4 regions of the Bacillus sp. KNSH39 genome follow, and region 3 is predicted to be linked to each of the others. Evidence: riboswitches for the same ligand, from Rfam matches in the RefSeq annotation. Region 3 holds a riboswitch; each other region holds the start of a gene.
The links. A riboswitch is a leader RNA that binds a small molecule or an ion and turns the genes downstream of it on or off. The one in region 3 is predicted to bind lysine.
Positions count from the first base shown of each region.

Region 1: another riboswitch for lysine. It lies ahead of lysA (diaminopimelate decarboxylase); the one in region 3 lies ahead of ACUL40_RS00970 (aspartate kinase).
Region 2: another riboswitch for lysine. It lies ahead of ACUL40_RS07405 (amino acid permease); the one in region 3 lies ahead of ACUL40_RS00970 (aspartate kinase).
Region 4: another riboswitch for lysine. It lies ahead of ACUL40_RS24150 (amino acid permease); the one in region 3 lies ahead of ACUL40_RS00970 (aspartate kinase).

Region 1 is NZ_JBQXYO010000001.1:5,284,545-5,288,662, forward strand. It holds gene ACUL40_RS27180 (LTA synthase family protein) at 1-1,707, opposite strand, end outside; gene ACUL40_RS27185 (DUF3888 domain-containing protein) at 1,962-2,357, shown strand; lysine riboswitch at 2,447-2,628, shown strand; gene lysA (diaminopimelate decarboxylase) at 2,809-4,118, shown strand, end outside.
Region 2 is NZ_JBQXYO010000001.1:1,459,269-1,463,386, forward strand. It holds gene ACUL40_RS07395 (sulfite exporter TauE/SafE family protein) at 1-542, shown strand, start outside; gene ACUL40_RS07400 (GNAT family N-acetyltransferase) at 579-1,028, opposite strand; lysine riboswitch at 1,349-1,542, shown strand; gene ACUL40_RS07405 (amino acid permease) at 1,655-3,121, shown strand; gene ACUL40_RS07410 (iron-sulfur cluster biosynthesis family protein) at 3,235-3,540, shown strand; gene ACUL40_RS07415 (DNA alkylation repair protein) at 3,574-4,118, shown strand, end outside.
Region 3 is NZ_JBQXYO010000001.1:188,144-192,261, forward strand. It holds gene ACUL40_RS00965 (VOC family protein) at 1-25, opposite strand, end outside; gene ACUL40_RS00970 (aspartate kinase) at 255-1,484, opposite strand; lysine riboswitch at 1,687-1,873, opposite strand; gene ACUL40_RS00975 (DoxX-like family protein) at 2,067-2,975, shown strand; gene ACUL40_RS00980 (DUF4166 domain-containing protein) at 2,980-3,591, shown strand; gene ACUL40_RS00985 (YndJ family protein) at 3,597-4,118, shown strand, end outside.
Region 4 is NZ_JBQXYO010000001.1:4,717,279-4,721,396, reverse strand. It holds gene ACUL40_RS24160 (DUF3626 domain-containing protein) at 1-371, opposite strand, end outside; gene racE (glutamate racemase) at 482-1,312, opposite strand; lysine riboswitch at 1,514-1,695, shown strand; gene ACUL40_RS24150 (amino acid permease) at 1,843-3,267, shown strand; gene ACUL40_RS24145 (ABC transporter permease) at 3,328-4,118, shown strand, end outside.

The sequences.
Region 1 (4,118 bases), 5.1 Mb from region 3:
TGTATAAACATACTCTTCAGAAACAAAGCTACCATCACGCATTACCATAAGCGGGTCTTTCTCTTTAATAAATAAGTCAGTTCCAAATTCAACGGATTTATTTGTTTTAATACCAAGTAAATGAAGGAGCGTTGGCTTAATATCAATTTGACCGGATACTTTAGAAACAACTTTTCCTTCTTGGCCAGGCACATGAATAATAAGAGGGACTCGTTGTAATTGCATAGAATCGAATGGTGTAATAGTATCTTTTCCTAGGAACTGTGCCATAGCTGCGTTATGGTTTTCGGAAATACCGTAATGATCACCATAAATGACAATAACGGAATTATCATATAATCCTTCTTCTTTTAATTGTTGAATAAATAATTTAAGAGCTTCATCTGTGTAACGAACAGTTGGGAAGTAGCGGTTTACAACACCACTTTCCGAGTTGAATTCATCAACATATTGATCTTCCGGATTTAGAAGAAATGGAAAATGATTTGTTAATGTAATAAATTTTGTATAGAACGGTTGCGGTAAAGATTTTAACTTTGGAATAGATTGTTCAAAGAACTCTTTATCTTTTAATCCCCAACCGACAGACATTTGCTCCGTTCCTGCGTAATCATTTAAATTAAAATAACGATCATATCCAAGCGCAGGATACATTACATCCCGATTCCAAAACGTTTTATCGTTTGAATGGAAGACGGCAGAAGAATATCCGTATTTCTTTAATTGTTCTGGTGTTGCTGTGTATTCATTTGTTGCATGAGTAAAGAATACAGAACCACGATCTAGTGGATAAAGTGAGTTTTCAACGATAAATTCAGCATCAGAAGTTTTGCCTTGTCCAGTTTGATGATAGAAGTTATCGAAATAGAAACTATCCTTAATAAATTCATTTAAAAATGGTGTAATTTCTTTTCCATTTATTTTTTTATTAATAACAAAGTTTTGTGTAGATTCCATTGAAATTAAAATTACATTTTTACCTTTTGCAGCTCCAAATAAGTTCTTATCAACTTGTTTGTCTTTTGAGTCTGTATAGTTTTTAATTTCAGAAAACCCATCCCCACTTGCAAATACACGCTCAGCTGAAGACTTGGATTGAAGCGTAATGTCAAATAGATGGTATGTGTATAAACCTAAATTCTTCACGACAGTTTGACGGTCAAATGAGCGCGAGAACATTTGTGGTTTATAAATAACTGATACAACAATTTGTAGTGCTAATAAAGCTGTTACACCGCTAAAGAAAGTTCGCTTCTCTGAGCGGGAAAGTGGTGTTTTGTCGCCAAATGATGGGAATTTACGTGAAATAAACATTAAAATAATTGCATCTGCAAATAAAAGTAATGTTTTGTACGTAAAGAGTTCTTTTATACTTGTCCCTAAATCAGCCATATTGTTTGTTTGGAATAAAACCGGGAAAGTAACGAAATCGTTATAGAACCCATAAAACATTGCGTTTCCAAATAAAATAAATGACAGTATAAAACTGATTCCAATTATAATTCGGTTTCGGTGCTTAGATGCAAGTAAAGCTAAGCCAAAAAATAAAAGTAACGCAGCTAGTGGATTGATAAAAAGCATGAATTCTTCAAAGAAATTATCAATTTTAATATCAAATGCTAGCTTGTACACAATATATGTTTTAATCCATAGTAAAACGACTGCAACGAGTGCAAATCGCAGTTTTGGAAACAGATGTTGTAGCATAATATACTCCTCTCCTAAAAAGCATGACAGTTCTTGTGAATCAGTTTGCTTAACGACTCATTTTATATATACGAACAGTCCTTTGTTATTATGATTATTATACTATGAGTATCATTATACGAAAATAAAAGAAGGTTGTGGGCTTTTTTATAATAATCGAGTAGAAAAAGAGTGGTGGGAGACAATAAAACAGAATTTCTATGTATGATAATTATCGTACGCAGAAAGAATCGCGTGATAATACGGAGGTTATAATGCGAAAATTATTATATTTTATAGCATGCAGTAGTGTTATACTTTTTACTTCACCGAGTGTGTCGGTAGCCCAATATGATGCACCTCTTATGGAAGATGCACTTTATTCTGTTTTATTTCCAAAAATAAATAAAGCAATTGAAAAACAATATGGAAGTTTGAAACCTTATCAATGTCCTAAAATTATTAGTTTAAAAAAAGTGTATAGCGGTACATATTTATTTCAAGCAAGTATTGAAGTGACAAAGTATGAACGTGTTGCTGGGAAAATTGCTCCACCATTTGAGAAGGTAACGATTACATTTAATAACGAAGAAGGCGAATGGGAAGTGACAAAGATTTCAGTAAAGCGCTTACCAAATGATACGAAACTAAACTGTGAAAAAACAATATGAAAAATTGTTTGACAAATAAAATGGTCCTTTGGTATTGTTAATAGCAACAATTAGATGTTTGAAAATTAAATAGACTTACCTCATCTACTCTCAAAGGTAGAGGCCGCGATAGGAAAGAGTAAGCTATGGGAGATTTAATGGAATCTGTGATCATAGGTTGAAAGGGACTATTGCCGAAATATAAGAATAACCATCTTATTCATATATTGGGACTGCATTGAATAAATGTAGTACTGTCATAATATTTATTTTATGGAGAGCTATTTGGAGATGTTGATGCGGTTTCTTATTTTGAGGAGATAACAACTCGTTTATTTTTTCAATATATATTTTTCCTAATAAGAAACGCGTGTGAACATTGTTCCGCGCGTTTTTTGTCTATCTAAAAGCGTGCTGCAATGAATAGAAGATTGGGGTTATGAGTTTTAGAGGAAATAAGGGAGGAATTTAAATGTATTTACACGGCACAAGCCGAATTAATGGGCAAGGACACTTAGAAATTGGAGGGTGCGATACGACGCAGCTAGCAAAGCAATACGGAACACCACTTTATGTATACGATGAAGAGTCTATTCGAGGAAAATGCCGAGCATTTCATCGTGCTTTTAAAGAAAGTGGTTTCTCTTATCAAGTAGCATATGCAAGCAAGGCGTTCTTGTGCATGGAGATGTGCCGAGTAGCTCGTGAAGAGAGTATGTCATTAGACGTTGTTTCTGGGGGAGAATTATATACTGCGCTCCAAGCAGGATTTCCGGCATCACGTATTCATTTTCATGGAAATAATAAAACAGAAGAAGAAATAGTGATGGCTCTTCAGGCGAATATCGGTTGTTTTGTCGTAGATAATTTCTTTGAATTAGAAGTTTTACACGATTTAGCGATGCAACATGGGAAATTTGTGAACATATTAATTCGTGTAACGCCTGGAGTAGAGGCGCACACACATGAATATATTACAACAGGTCAAGATGATTCGAAATTTGGATTTGGTGTTTCAAACGGTCAAGCGATGCAGGCAATTGGATTTGCTTTACAAAAATCAAATTATAATGTGCTAGGGATCCATTCACATATTGGGTCGCAAATATTTGAAACAGCTGGTTTTGTTCGAGCAATTGAAGTTCTTCGCCAATTTTTAGAAGAAGTGAGAGAGCAAACAAACTATGTAGTAAAAGTGTTAAATGTAGGCGGGGGATTTGGAATACGTTACACAGAGTCAGATACACCATTAACTCTTGAGACATATGTGCGAGCTGTAACAAGTGCAGTGAGAGAACAATTTACTGTATGTGAATATCCATTGCCAGAAATATGGATTGAGCCAGGCCGTAGCATTGTAGGTGATGCTGGGACAACAATTTATACAGTTGGATCTGTGAAAGATATTCCTGGTATTCGGAAATATGTATCAGTCGATGGTGGAATGACAGATAATTTAAGACCTGCTTTATATAATGCGCGTTATGAAGCGATGTTAGCGAATCGAGCGAATGATGAGAATGAGGAACTCGTTTCGATTGCCGGGAAATGCTGTGAGAGTGGAGACATGTTGATTTGGGATATTCATTTACCGAAAGTCGCTGCTTCTGATTTACTAGCAGTTTCCTGTACAGGAGCATACGGGTACTCGATGGCGAATAATTACAATCGGATTCGAAGACCAGCCGTTGTCTTTGCAAAAGGCGGAACATCGCAAGTAGTTGTGGAACGCGAAACATATGAAAATATTATTGGGAACGATCGCATACGTATTAAAGAGCT
Region 2 (4,118 bases), 1.3 Mb from region 3:
AAAAACAAATTGTCACTTCAAATAAGCGTATGTCTGCAAAACAACTTGTGCCGCTTGGTTTATTCGCTGGATTCGTTGATTCAACTGGTGGCGGTGGTTGGGGGCCGATTACGACACCTGTTCTTCTAGCAAGAGGAAATGAAGCTAGAAAAGTTATTGGATCTGTAGATACGAGTGAATTTCCTGTTTCACTCGCTGCAACAATCGGCTTCTTCATCTCACTTGGCTGGGAACAAGTAAGCTGGGTTTGGGTATTTTCTCTCATGCTCGGTGGTATCGTAGCGGCACCAATCGCGGCATGGCTAGTTCGCATCGTTCCTTCTCATTTACTTGGCGTATTAGTTGGTGGTCTTATTATCTTTACAAACATTCGTACACTGCTTACTACATTTAAAGTGGATCCAACTATTATTTCACTTTCTTACGTTGCAGTTGGTCTTGTCGTTATTATTTCTATTTTCATTGCTGTTCGTAATCATTCCAATCGTCCTAATACGTCAACGGCTGAGTATCCGAATGATCAGAAGCAAATGCTACCATAACTATAAAAAATACCGCTCAATTTAGAGCGGTATTTTTTATTTTTCTATTTTCCAATTAATCATCATTTCTGTAGCATTTACTCTCTTCATATGTAACTTTTCTAAAACACGCATCGAACTATAATTATCTAGAAGTGTCTCTGCAATTATTGTTTCTACCTCACCTGTTTTGAAAGCCCAATCGATTAGTTCTTTTACAGCTTCTGTTGCATAGCCCTGATTCCAATATTTCTCAATGAATCCATAGCCAATTTCTACTGTTTGATTCTCGTTTGGTTTCCCTTTAAACCCAATATCACCTAAAACGCTATCATCTTCTTTTCGAAGAACATACCACGCCCCCCATGGTAATAAAGCCTCATCTTGTTTCACATTCTCTACATGCCCTACAATATGCGGACCGCTATTATATCCTTGCTCGTTAGCGACTTGAATCCTCTCTTCTGTACACGGCACTATATAGAGCCTTTCTGTTTCTAATTTCATTTTGATTTCCCCTTTTTGCTTAAACGTTACTCTAATTATAACAAATAATATGACTTTATTATGAATGTCGAATTATATTTTTCTGAATTTTCTTTTAATTTAGAGGGTTTTTCAATATTTTTTGCGAAACATTTGTATAACAATTTTTTCTTTGCTTATTGCTACATAATAGTAGGTTCGGGTGGAGTTTTGCAAGCGTTTCCTATACAATAACCGATATTTTTTGACTTTTCCTAACAAAATATCTTGCAATATATTCAGAAAGTCATTACAATTGCCATATATTAAAAATCTTAGCAATATATAAATCCTCATCAATCCGATGAGGTAGAGGTTGCGACTTTTAATAGTAAAACGGACGAGACACAGAGAATGTCAGCTGACTCCGTTTGAAAGGAAAAGTTGCCGAAGTTTATATTTCTTCTCTGGAAATATGAGCTGGGGCTGTCTCCGAAAGGAACAGAACTGTCACGTTTACAAAATTACCGTGTAAACGTGGGGTGCTATCTTAACGGAAGGGTATGATGGGGTGGTTATTTGTGAAACGTTCCGCCAAATTCCTTTGGCGGTTTTTTGTATTTTTCTCCCCCGCTCCTTCCTAACCTACAAGAAAAGGAGTGTTGAACATGAATAGCGCAACAAATCAATCTACCTCTAAAACGCAAACTACACAAGGACAAGGTGAATTAAAACGCGGATTAAAATCTCGTCACCTTACGATGATTTCTCTCGGTGGTACAATTGGTACCGGACTATTTCTTGCCAGTGGTGGTGTCATCCATACAGCTGGACCTGGTGGCGCATTAATTGCATACGCCGCAATTGGAATTATGGTTTATTTTTTAATGACAAGCTTAGCTGAACTTGCAGCTTACATGCCTGTTACTGGATCTTTTAGTACGTATGCAACAAAATTTGTTGATCCATCACTTGGCTTTGCACTTGGATGGAACTATTGGTATAACTGGGCAATTACGATTGCTGCTGAACTTGCAGCCGTAACATTAATTATGAAATTTTGGTTCCCAGATACCCCTTCTCTTATTTGGAGCGGATTATGTTTAGCTATTATTTTCCTTTTAAACTATTTATCTGTTAAAGGGTTTGGTGAATCTGAATATTGGTTCGCACTTATTAAAGTAGTTACGATTATTATCTTTTTAATTGTTGGTTTCATGATGATTTTTGGAATTATGGGCGGTGAAACGGTTGGATTTAAAAACTTCACTGTTGCAGATGCACCATTTAACGGCGGTATCATGGCAATTATCGGTGTGTTTATGGCAGCTGGTTTCTCATTCCAAGGTACTGAACTATTAGGAGTAGCTGCTGGTGAAACTTCTGATCCAGAGCGTAATATTCCGAAAGCGATTCGTTCAATCTTTTGGCGTATTCTTTTATTCTATATCCTTGCAATTCTCGTTATCGGTTTATTAATTCCTTATACAACTGAAAGCCTTGCTGCAAGTGATGTTACAGTAAGTCCGTTTACACTTATTTTTGAAAAAGCGGGCGTTGCCTTTGCTGCTTCTGTTATGAACGCTGTTATTTTAACGGCAGTACTATCTGCTGGTAACTCTGGTATGTATGCATCAACTCGTATGCTTTGGGATTTAGCTCGCCAAGGGAAGGCACCAAAGTTTCTTGGTAAATTAGATAGCCGCGGTGTACCTGTTAACGCATTAATCGTAACATCGATTGTCGGTAGTATTGCTTTCATTGCTTCTTTATTCGGTGACGGTGTTGTATACATTTGGTTATTAAATGCATCAGGAATGTCTGGCTTTATCGCTTGGGTCGGCATTGCAATTAGTCATTACCGTTTCCGTAAAGCGTATATCGCACAAGGAAAAGATTTAAATGACTTACCATATAGAGCAAAATGGTTCCCCTTCGGTCCAATCTTTGCATTTACACTTTGTATCATCGTAATTTTAGGACAAAACTACGGGGCATTTATGGGTGAGTCAATCGACTGGAACGGTGTACTCGTTTCTTACATCGGTTTACCACTCTTCTTAGTACTATGGTTAGGTTATAAATTTACGAAAAAAACAAAAGTGATTCCACTTGATAAATGTGAACTAAAATAAAGTGAAACGAGCAAACAAATTTGTTTGCTCGTTTTTTGTTGCAAACCTCTTTACTTCCCTATTGCTCCTGTTTTTGCAATAATAAAGGAAATATAAATAAAGGTTGGGATACAATGAACATTCGCATTACTGATGAAGCAAAAGCAGCTATACATAGATTAGAACTTGAAGATAAAAAGATCGTTCGCATTAGAGGAACAATGACGAACTCTTGTAGTATTTTCGTTGATGTCGATTTAATTTGGGATACATATAACGCAGATGATGTTGTATATGAAGATGCAGAGCTTATCGTACAAATGGATTCATTCACGAAAGACTACACTGGTGATACGGTGAAACTTGATTATAAGACGACAGGTTTTAGTATTACGACTCCGAGTGAGACTTTGGTTTATGGATTGTCGATTAAAAAATAAAAATTGTTTTCCTTTGACCACCGAGGTGAAAAAATGGGTAAATATGTTCCGTTAAAATTTTTATTTAATGAAGAATTAGCAGAAAAAATAGCTGATTCTATTTGTAAACACGATCCTTGTTTCTCTAAAAGCATCTTTGTAGATTCTGTAGCTTGTAAAGTTGAAAATTTAGAGTTAAAACAGCGTATTGAAGTAATTGCAGATGAATTACACAATGCTTTACAAAAAGATTTTAATGCCGCAATACATATATTACTGAAAACATTAGGACCAGAAAATACAACAGAAGTAGGCACATTTACAAATGGATATATGTACATGCCTGTTGCAAAATACGTTGAAAAATATGGGCTTAACGATTTTAAAATCTCGTTTAATGCAATGTATGAAATAACGAAAAGGAATACTGCTGAATATGCCATTCGGCCCTTTCTTGAAACATACCATGAAGATACACTAAACATATTACAACAGTGGATTCATGACGAAAACAGCCACATTAGGAGATTAGTTTCTGAAGGTACAAGACCAAGGCTTCCTTGGGCTAAAAAAATAGGAGCTCTAAAAGGTGATTTTCA
Region 3 (4,118 bases):
TTCGTAGTAATTTGTTTTTTGCCATAGTCTTATCTCCTTATGTATAAAAGTTTATTATTTAATTATCCTCATAATTATACTACTAAGTAGTTACAAATTCCTTTCAGTCAAAAACACCTTGTCACAGTATAGGAAAATGTGACAAGGTGTTTTTTAATATATCATATAGCATCTTGTTAACGAATAGCTTTTTATTTAATAGGAAGGAAGTAGATTAATATGTTTTTTTTATAAGCGTTACTAAACATATCAAATTAGCTCATTTGCACGAAAGGCTCAATTTTCGCCATAAATGATTGATGCAGCGCCTCAACGCCTGTTACTAAATGAAGGCGGTCAATAACGACAGACACTTTAATTTCTGATGTACTTACCATTTTAATATGAATATCTTCTTCTTTTAAAGTAGTGAACATATTTGCAGCGACACCTGGGTTAGATACCATGCCAGATCCTACGATTGATACTTTTGCTAAGTGATTTTCATGTTCTACAGATTCATAGTGAAGAGTTTCTTGATTTTGTTCCAAAACTTCTAAAGTTTCTCTTAAATCATTCGAGTGAATGGAGAAGGAGAGATGTACAGTTCCTTCATTTGTAATACTTTGAATGATGATATCTACATTAATGTGTGCTGCTGCTAATGTAGAGAAAACTGTTGAAAGCGAGCCTTGTTCTAGTCCTTTAATTGTGACACGTGTAATATTATCCTCAAATGCAATACCTTTAACGATTGATTGTTGTTCCATGTTACATTCTCCTTTTACAATTGTTCCGTTTTCTTGTTCCATACTTGAGCGAACTTCTAAAACTACGTTATGATTTTTAGCAAACTCAACGGCGCGCGGGTGTAATACGCCAGCACCGAGATTAGCAAGCTCTAACATTTCGTCATAAGAAATTTCGTCTAATTTGTAAGCATCTTTTACAACTCGTGGATCCGTCGTATATACGCCTGTAACATCCGTATAAATATCACATTTTTTTGCTTTAAGTGCAGCGGCTAATGCGACAGCAGTTGTATCAGAACCGCCTCGTCCAAGCGTTGTAATTTCAAAATCTTCACTGACTCCTTGGAAACCAGCTACAATAACAATCGTACCTTCAGCAAGATAAGATTGAATACGATCTGTATGAATGTCAGTAATCCGTGCACTACTATGTACAGATTCTGTCGTGATACCTGCTTGCCACCCTGTTAATGAAATTGCATGATAGCCTTTTGATTGCAGTGCCATTGTTAATAATGAAATAGTTACTTGTTCTCCTGTAGATAGAAGCATATCCATTTCACGTTTACTTGGATTTTCTGTGATAGCGTTAGCGAGTGCGACAAGTTCATCTGTGCTTTTTCCCATTGCTGAAACGACAGAGACAATGCTATGACCTCGTTCATATTCTTCAATAATTAAATTTGCTACATGTTGAATGCGTTCGACGCTTCCGACAGAAGTGCCACCAAATTTTTGAACAATTGTTTCCATTACAAATTCCTTCTTTCGTCTATTTTTAAGAATAGATTAGGAAATATATCAATCCCAATACTCCTGTAGTTACCAGAAAGACAAACAAAAAACACCATCTCAAATAAGTGAGGATGGTGCTGTTACAGGAAAAGGGAAACAGAAAACGGAGCTAATAAAAAAACCGCCAAAAAAGGAATATCATAAAAAATGATATCTCTTTTTTGTAGATAGCTCTTCATACGTACACGTCTGTACATATGACAGTTCTGTTTCTATTCGAAAACAGCCCCAATTGATAAATGCAGAGAAATTTATCAATTTCGGCAATACTTCCTTTCATCTAAGTTCATAGACATCTCTGTGTCTCCATTAGAATACTCATAAGTATCGCAACCTCTATCTCACGTTTTAGGCGAGAGTGTTTGATTTATGAAGTTGTTGGTAACATTTGTTTTATAATAATTTAAATTTTTCGGGGAATCAAGTGTTTTATATATATTTTAAAAATTCTTTCTTTTTTTCGAGGAAGTTTGTGAAAAATGTAGCAAAATAAATTCATTGCATGTACATTAAACTTATAGTGCATAGGAGGTGGGGAGAATGAAAAGGAAACAGCCTATTTATGTTGCGACAAAAATGAACACGACGATGGGAAAATTATGGGAATATACGCAAGAACCAGCTATACATACAGAGTGGGATGCTCGCTTTACTGAAATTTCGTATTTAGAGAAAAAAGAAGGAGAACCACAGAAGTTTTTGTATAAAACAAAGATTGGATTTGGGCTTGAAATAGCTGGAGAAGGGGAATCAATAGGTGAAATAAGAAAAGAAACTGGTGAAAGAATTTCTTCTTTAAAATTTTGGACGGATAATACATTATCTCTTATTCAAATAGGACGTGGTTATTGGAAGTATACGCCAAATAAAGAATACATCCATTTTGAGACACAATATGATTATGATACAAGATTTGGTCGTGTAGGGAATGTAATAGATTGCTATATATTTCGGCCGTTATTAGGTTGGGCGACTGCTTGGAGTTTTGATGCTTTAAAATTATGGTTAGAAAAGGGGCTTCATCCTAGGTTACTAATTAGAAGAACAATGACGTATTGGCTCGTATGTTTTTTATTTGCTTTTGTATGGATATATCAAGGGATAGTGCCAAAACTACTGTTTACTCATTTAGAAGAAGTAAAGATGCTTTCTGTATTAATCGGTTCAAATGAAAGTAGTATATGTATACTTAAAATAATTGGGATGTTAGAAATAATTTTCGGCGTCGTATGGCTGTTGCCAATAATAAAACGAAAATTATTTATACTGCATATTATTGTATTACTAGTTTTAACGTTAGCAGCAGGATTTACGAATATTGCAAGCTTTACAGGGCCGTTTAATCCGATTACATTAAATGTTCTTCTAATGGGGTTATCAATTGTCGGTTATATAAATAGTTTCGATTTACCAAGCGCGAAAAATTGCAAGAGGGCGAGAAAGGGATAAGTGTATGGCTAATATGTATGAACGATTATTAGGGGATACCTATAAAAATCTTCATCCTGAATTGCAGAAGCGTTATGCGATTACAGAAGAGAATAGTTTTACAGGGGAAGGAAAAATGGATGAAATTTACGGTGGCTCTTTTTTCGTGAAATTTATATTGAAAATTACATCGAAGTTTCGAATGTTTTTCTCGGAACGAGGAGAGGAAATTCCATTTACGATACAAAACATAGCTGAGCGAGATGAATATGGACGAGAATTAGTAAGGTGGAACCGTACTTTTTATTTCCATAATAAGAAAAGATATTTTAATGCAGTTATGCAATTGGATGAAAACGAAAATGAAATTGTAGATTATTTTGGTGAACCACATTTACTCGTTTCTACACTGCATTTTCATATCGATGAGTTAGGGGCAATGCATATTTCTTCAAAGAAACAATGGTTTTATATGTTTGGAAGAAAAATGCCGTTACCAAAATTTTTGTATGGTGAAGCAAAAATTGTTGAAAGTTATGATGCAACACTACAGTGTTTTCGAATTCATGTACAAGTACGAAACCCGTTAATTGGCTCGCTTTTTTCATATAAGGGAACATTTGTGGAAAGGAAATAAACGATATGAAAAATATAATATTTGGGCTTGCTTGTTATGTTGTTTTTCTAATATATGAGTGGTCGAATATAAATCCTGTTGAAGCAATTATATTATTGTCTGTTTTATTATTTATACCAATGTCACTTTGTATTATTGATAAAAGAAAAAGAGATGGATCGTATTTATTATTTTATAAATTCGTATCGTTTTTATATCCAATCGCAGCAATTTGTGCAATGCTAGCTTTCGTCACAAATTACAATGTATTTGCGCTAGTTTGGTTTGTATATACAGGAATTGTTGCGTTATTTGGTGTAAGTAGATTGCTAGAAAGAGGATGGAAGCCGTTAGAAGAAATCGCCATAGATAGTGCGTTTATTTATTTGTTTTTAGGTGGTTTTTGGTTTTTTGCTTCAGTAGCAAAACTTTCAATTATGCATTTTAGCTCTGACATTGTTTTACTCACAGCAGCGCATTTTCATTATTCGGCGTTTCTATTGCCATTATCAGCTGGTTTAATAGGGAGAAAAAGAGAAAAGAGAAGT
Region 4 (4,118 bases), 4.5 Mb from region 3:
TGATCATTCGTTACGCCTTCTAATTGATATGCCCCTCCAAATATTCTCTTTTCCCAAAGGTCACGTTCACCACCAGGATAAGCAGATACGCTTCCATTAGATAGCAATGTTTCAAACTGACTTTTATATACTCCTTGCTCAAATAGTGCTTCAGCAACACTTTTCTTACTCGAATCTAGTCTGTCTGGATGAAAGTGTAAAGCAATCCTTGCGTGAGATTTTAAATTAGCGACAGCCTCTTCAAATATTTCATCTGTAATATTTGACATTTTAAGTATATGATTAATCGTTGCTTTAGCCTCACGTTTTTCGTTCTCTGCATATTTTGAAATATACTCCAAAGCAAATAATTGAGATCTTGATAATTCCATAATCAAACCTCTCCTTTAATTAAAATGACCTTAATGATTTCAATTAAAAGCTTATTCTTTCCTTCTTATGAAACGAACCTAATTTATTTAAAAACGTAATTTACTAAATCTTAATTATGCATACACGCATTTTTCATAGGCAAATGTACACATTCTACAGAAATTTGATACCCTAGCCATCGCTCAGCAATATGTTCAAATGATAAAACAGATCCCGTTGTAAAAAAACGATGCTTCGGATTCAGATTGTCAGACAAAATTCCTTTGTGCTGTAAAATGGTACTTAACTCTATCGCTGTTTCTTCTGCAGAACTAATAATCGTTACATCTTCTCCTAGTTCCTTTTTTATATAGGACTCTAAAAGTGGATAATGCGTACATCCAAGAATTAACGTATCTATATCTTCTTTCGTTAATGGAAGTAAAGCTTGTTTCACTTGCTGCGTGACATATGCTGTATCTTCTAATTGATTTTCTACAACTGTGGCTAAAGTCGGGCAAGCATAGCTATGCACTTCCAAATATGTATCCAGCTCGTGTAATGCTTTTTCATACATATTAGATTTTATCGTACCTACAGTTCCAATTACCCCGATTTCCCCTTTCTTTGTTACTTTAATTGCCGCTCTTGCTCCTGGATGTATAACGCCAATAACTGGAATGGAAAGTGCTTCTTGCAGCTCAGTCAATGCAGCAGCTGCAGCAGTATTACATGCTACGACTAGCGCTTTTAATGGAAACTGTTTGAGGAACTCAACCATTTCAAATACGAAAGATTGCACCTCCTCTACACTTCTTGGTCCATACGGGCAACGCTTATTATCACCAATATAATAAATGCTTTCTTTAGGCAATTGTCTTATAATTTCGCTCGCAACTGTTAATCCCCCAACTCCCGAATCTAGCACACCTATTACTGAATGTTTATGACATACAGACATTTACTTCATCCCCTTTTCAATCATCTAGCGCTAATAATATGTATTATATTACGAAAATTCAAATATCACATAACAACCCCTCTTACTTTTAATCACAAACTCTTCTCTATAATCTGATTATTACTATATCCATTGACGTATAAAAATTCATTTGTTACTCTTAAAGACGTTAATTTAATATTTAAATCCTCATTCGTATCTCGGTGAGGTAGAGGTTGCAATCATTAAGAGTATCATTTCAGGAGATGTAGTGGCATTGATGAAGGAATGAGAAAGGAATGGTTGCCGAAGTAAGTCGTGTCCACCATGCACGCTTGCTGGGTCTGCATTTAATAAGTGCAGAACTGTCACAAACGTTTCGTTTGTGGAGAGCTATCGAGAGGTATGTCGTGGGTTTCTTATAAGATAGAAAGCATGTAGCGGCAAATTACATGCTTTTTTTGTTTTGTTTGGGACTTCTCTTCCTAACTCAGGAAGACATACATATCTCCTCGCTTGACTTGGTTATACTAACTTTGGAGGTATTTTCTATGCAACAAAAAAAATGGGGCTTTTGGGTACTAACAGCTTTCGTTGTCGGTAACATGGTTGGCGCTGGTATTTTCATGGTGCCAAGTACGTTGGCACAAACAGCAAGCCCACTCGGTGTCACTTTAGCTTGGTTAACTACAGGGTTTGGTGTTTTAATGCTAGCTCTTGTTTTCGGTAATTTAGCAATTCGTCGTCCTGATTTAACGACAGGGCCACAAAGTCATGCATATGCTTTATTCTCGACACCAAAAAAGAAAAAAATGGCTGGTTTCAGTATGGTATGGGGATATTGGGTTGCAAACTGGGCAAGTAACGTTGCCATCATTACATCATTTGCGGGATATTTATCACTCTTCTTCCCAATTATGAAAGATACGCGACTACTATTTTCAATCGGTTCGTTTAACGTAGAAGTCGGAAAACTAATTACATTTACGATTTGTTCCATCTTACTTTGGGGAACTCATATTATATTAACAAACGGTGTAAGCGGAGCTGGAAAACTAAACTTCTTAGCAACAACAACGAAAGTAACTGGATTCCTTTTATTCATCGTCGTTACGTTATTTGCATTCGAAGCTTCTAAATTTGGACAATGGTACACACCGATGATTGATAAATCAGGGGCATCACACGGTCTTCTTTCACAAGTGAATTTAGCTGCTCTTACAACACTTTGGGCGTTTATCGGAATTGAATCAGCCGTTCTTTTATCAAACCGTGCTGTTTCTCCAAAAACGGTAAAACGCGCAACAGTTGCGGGATTACTTATTACAGTTGCCATCTACTTAGGAATTACAATTTTAACAATGGGTGTACTTCACGTTGATAAATTACAAGCTTCTGAACGTCCATTAGCAGATGCACTAAACGCTGCAATGGGTCATGGCGGCGGGAAACTGATGGCATTACTTGCTCTTACTTCCCTGTTCGGTTCTATCTTAGGCTGGATTTTATTAAGCTCAGAAGTACCTTATCAAGCAGCAAAAGAAGGTTTCTTCCCTTCCTTCTTCACGAAAACAAATAAAAAAGGAAGTCCAATTTACTCATTACGATTAACAAACATTATGTCGCAAGTATTCCTATTCTCAACATTATCAGGAACCATTGCGGAAGCTTATACATTCGTTATTACCGTATCGACACTGGCTTACCTCATTCCATATCTCGTTTCACCAATCTTCCAGTTAAAACTAGTCGCAACTGGTGAAACATATAAAAATGAAATGCGGGCAAGAATTACAGATGGCATAGTCGCAGTTATCGCACTTTGCTACGCACTATGGGTTATTAAAACGGGCGCATCCGATATAAAAACGTTCCTTCTCGGAATTGGTTTATTCGTAATCGGATTTGCTTTCTATCCATTAATGAATCGTGATCAGAAAAAAAATAACGAAAAGAAAAACGGGCAAGTTGCATAACGCAATTTGCTCGTTTTTTCTTTTGTAAAACATATATAATAGAACAAAGAGGTGAAAAACATGTCAATCGAATCGCTATGGAGCAGTCGCTTCCAACAACATATTCAAAATATCATTACATACTTTGCACGTATGATTAACGGTTTACTATATAGCTTTATCTTTATTTCATGCGTTGGTGCATATTATTATGCTCAGTTTCTAAAAGCATCTCCTTCTAAAGGAATATCTTTAATAATTATAACGATTGTACTTACATTCATTATAACGAGATGCCCTATCCGTACATTTATTCAAAAACCTGATGCTGTCTATTTACTAGCACTAGAAGAGAGACTAACATCTTATTTTAAAAAATCTCTTCTATACAATTACATCATGCAGCTTTTCCCATTATTATTTACGTTCCTTATTCTCGTTCCACTTGCTATGCAATCATTGCAATTAACTGTACCTTTTTTATGTACAATCTTTATCGTGTTAATGATTACGAAAGCCTGGAACATGTACATACATTGGATGTGGCGTGATAGTCACGAAAAAAACATATGGCTAATCATTCGTATTACTTGTAACGCCCTAATCATTTACATGCTGTTTTATTCCGCAAATGTTCTCATATTGGGCGGACTACTCTTACTACTTGCTTTCCTACTTCTATATACGAAAAAACAGCCTACAAAACGAATACCGTGGGATTACATAATCGAGCAAGAAGAAAAAATGAACGTTCGTTTTTATCAATTTGCTAGCATTTTCACAGATGTTCCGCAACTGAATAAACAAGTAAATAAAAGAAAATGGCTTACAAATTGGATTGAACCTTTATTACATAAAAAACGAGCAACTTT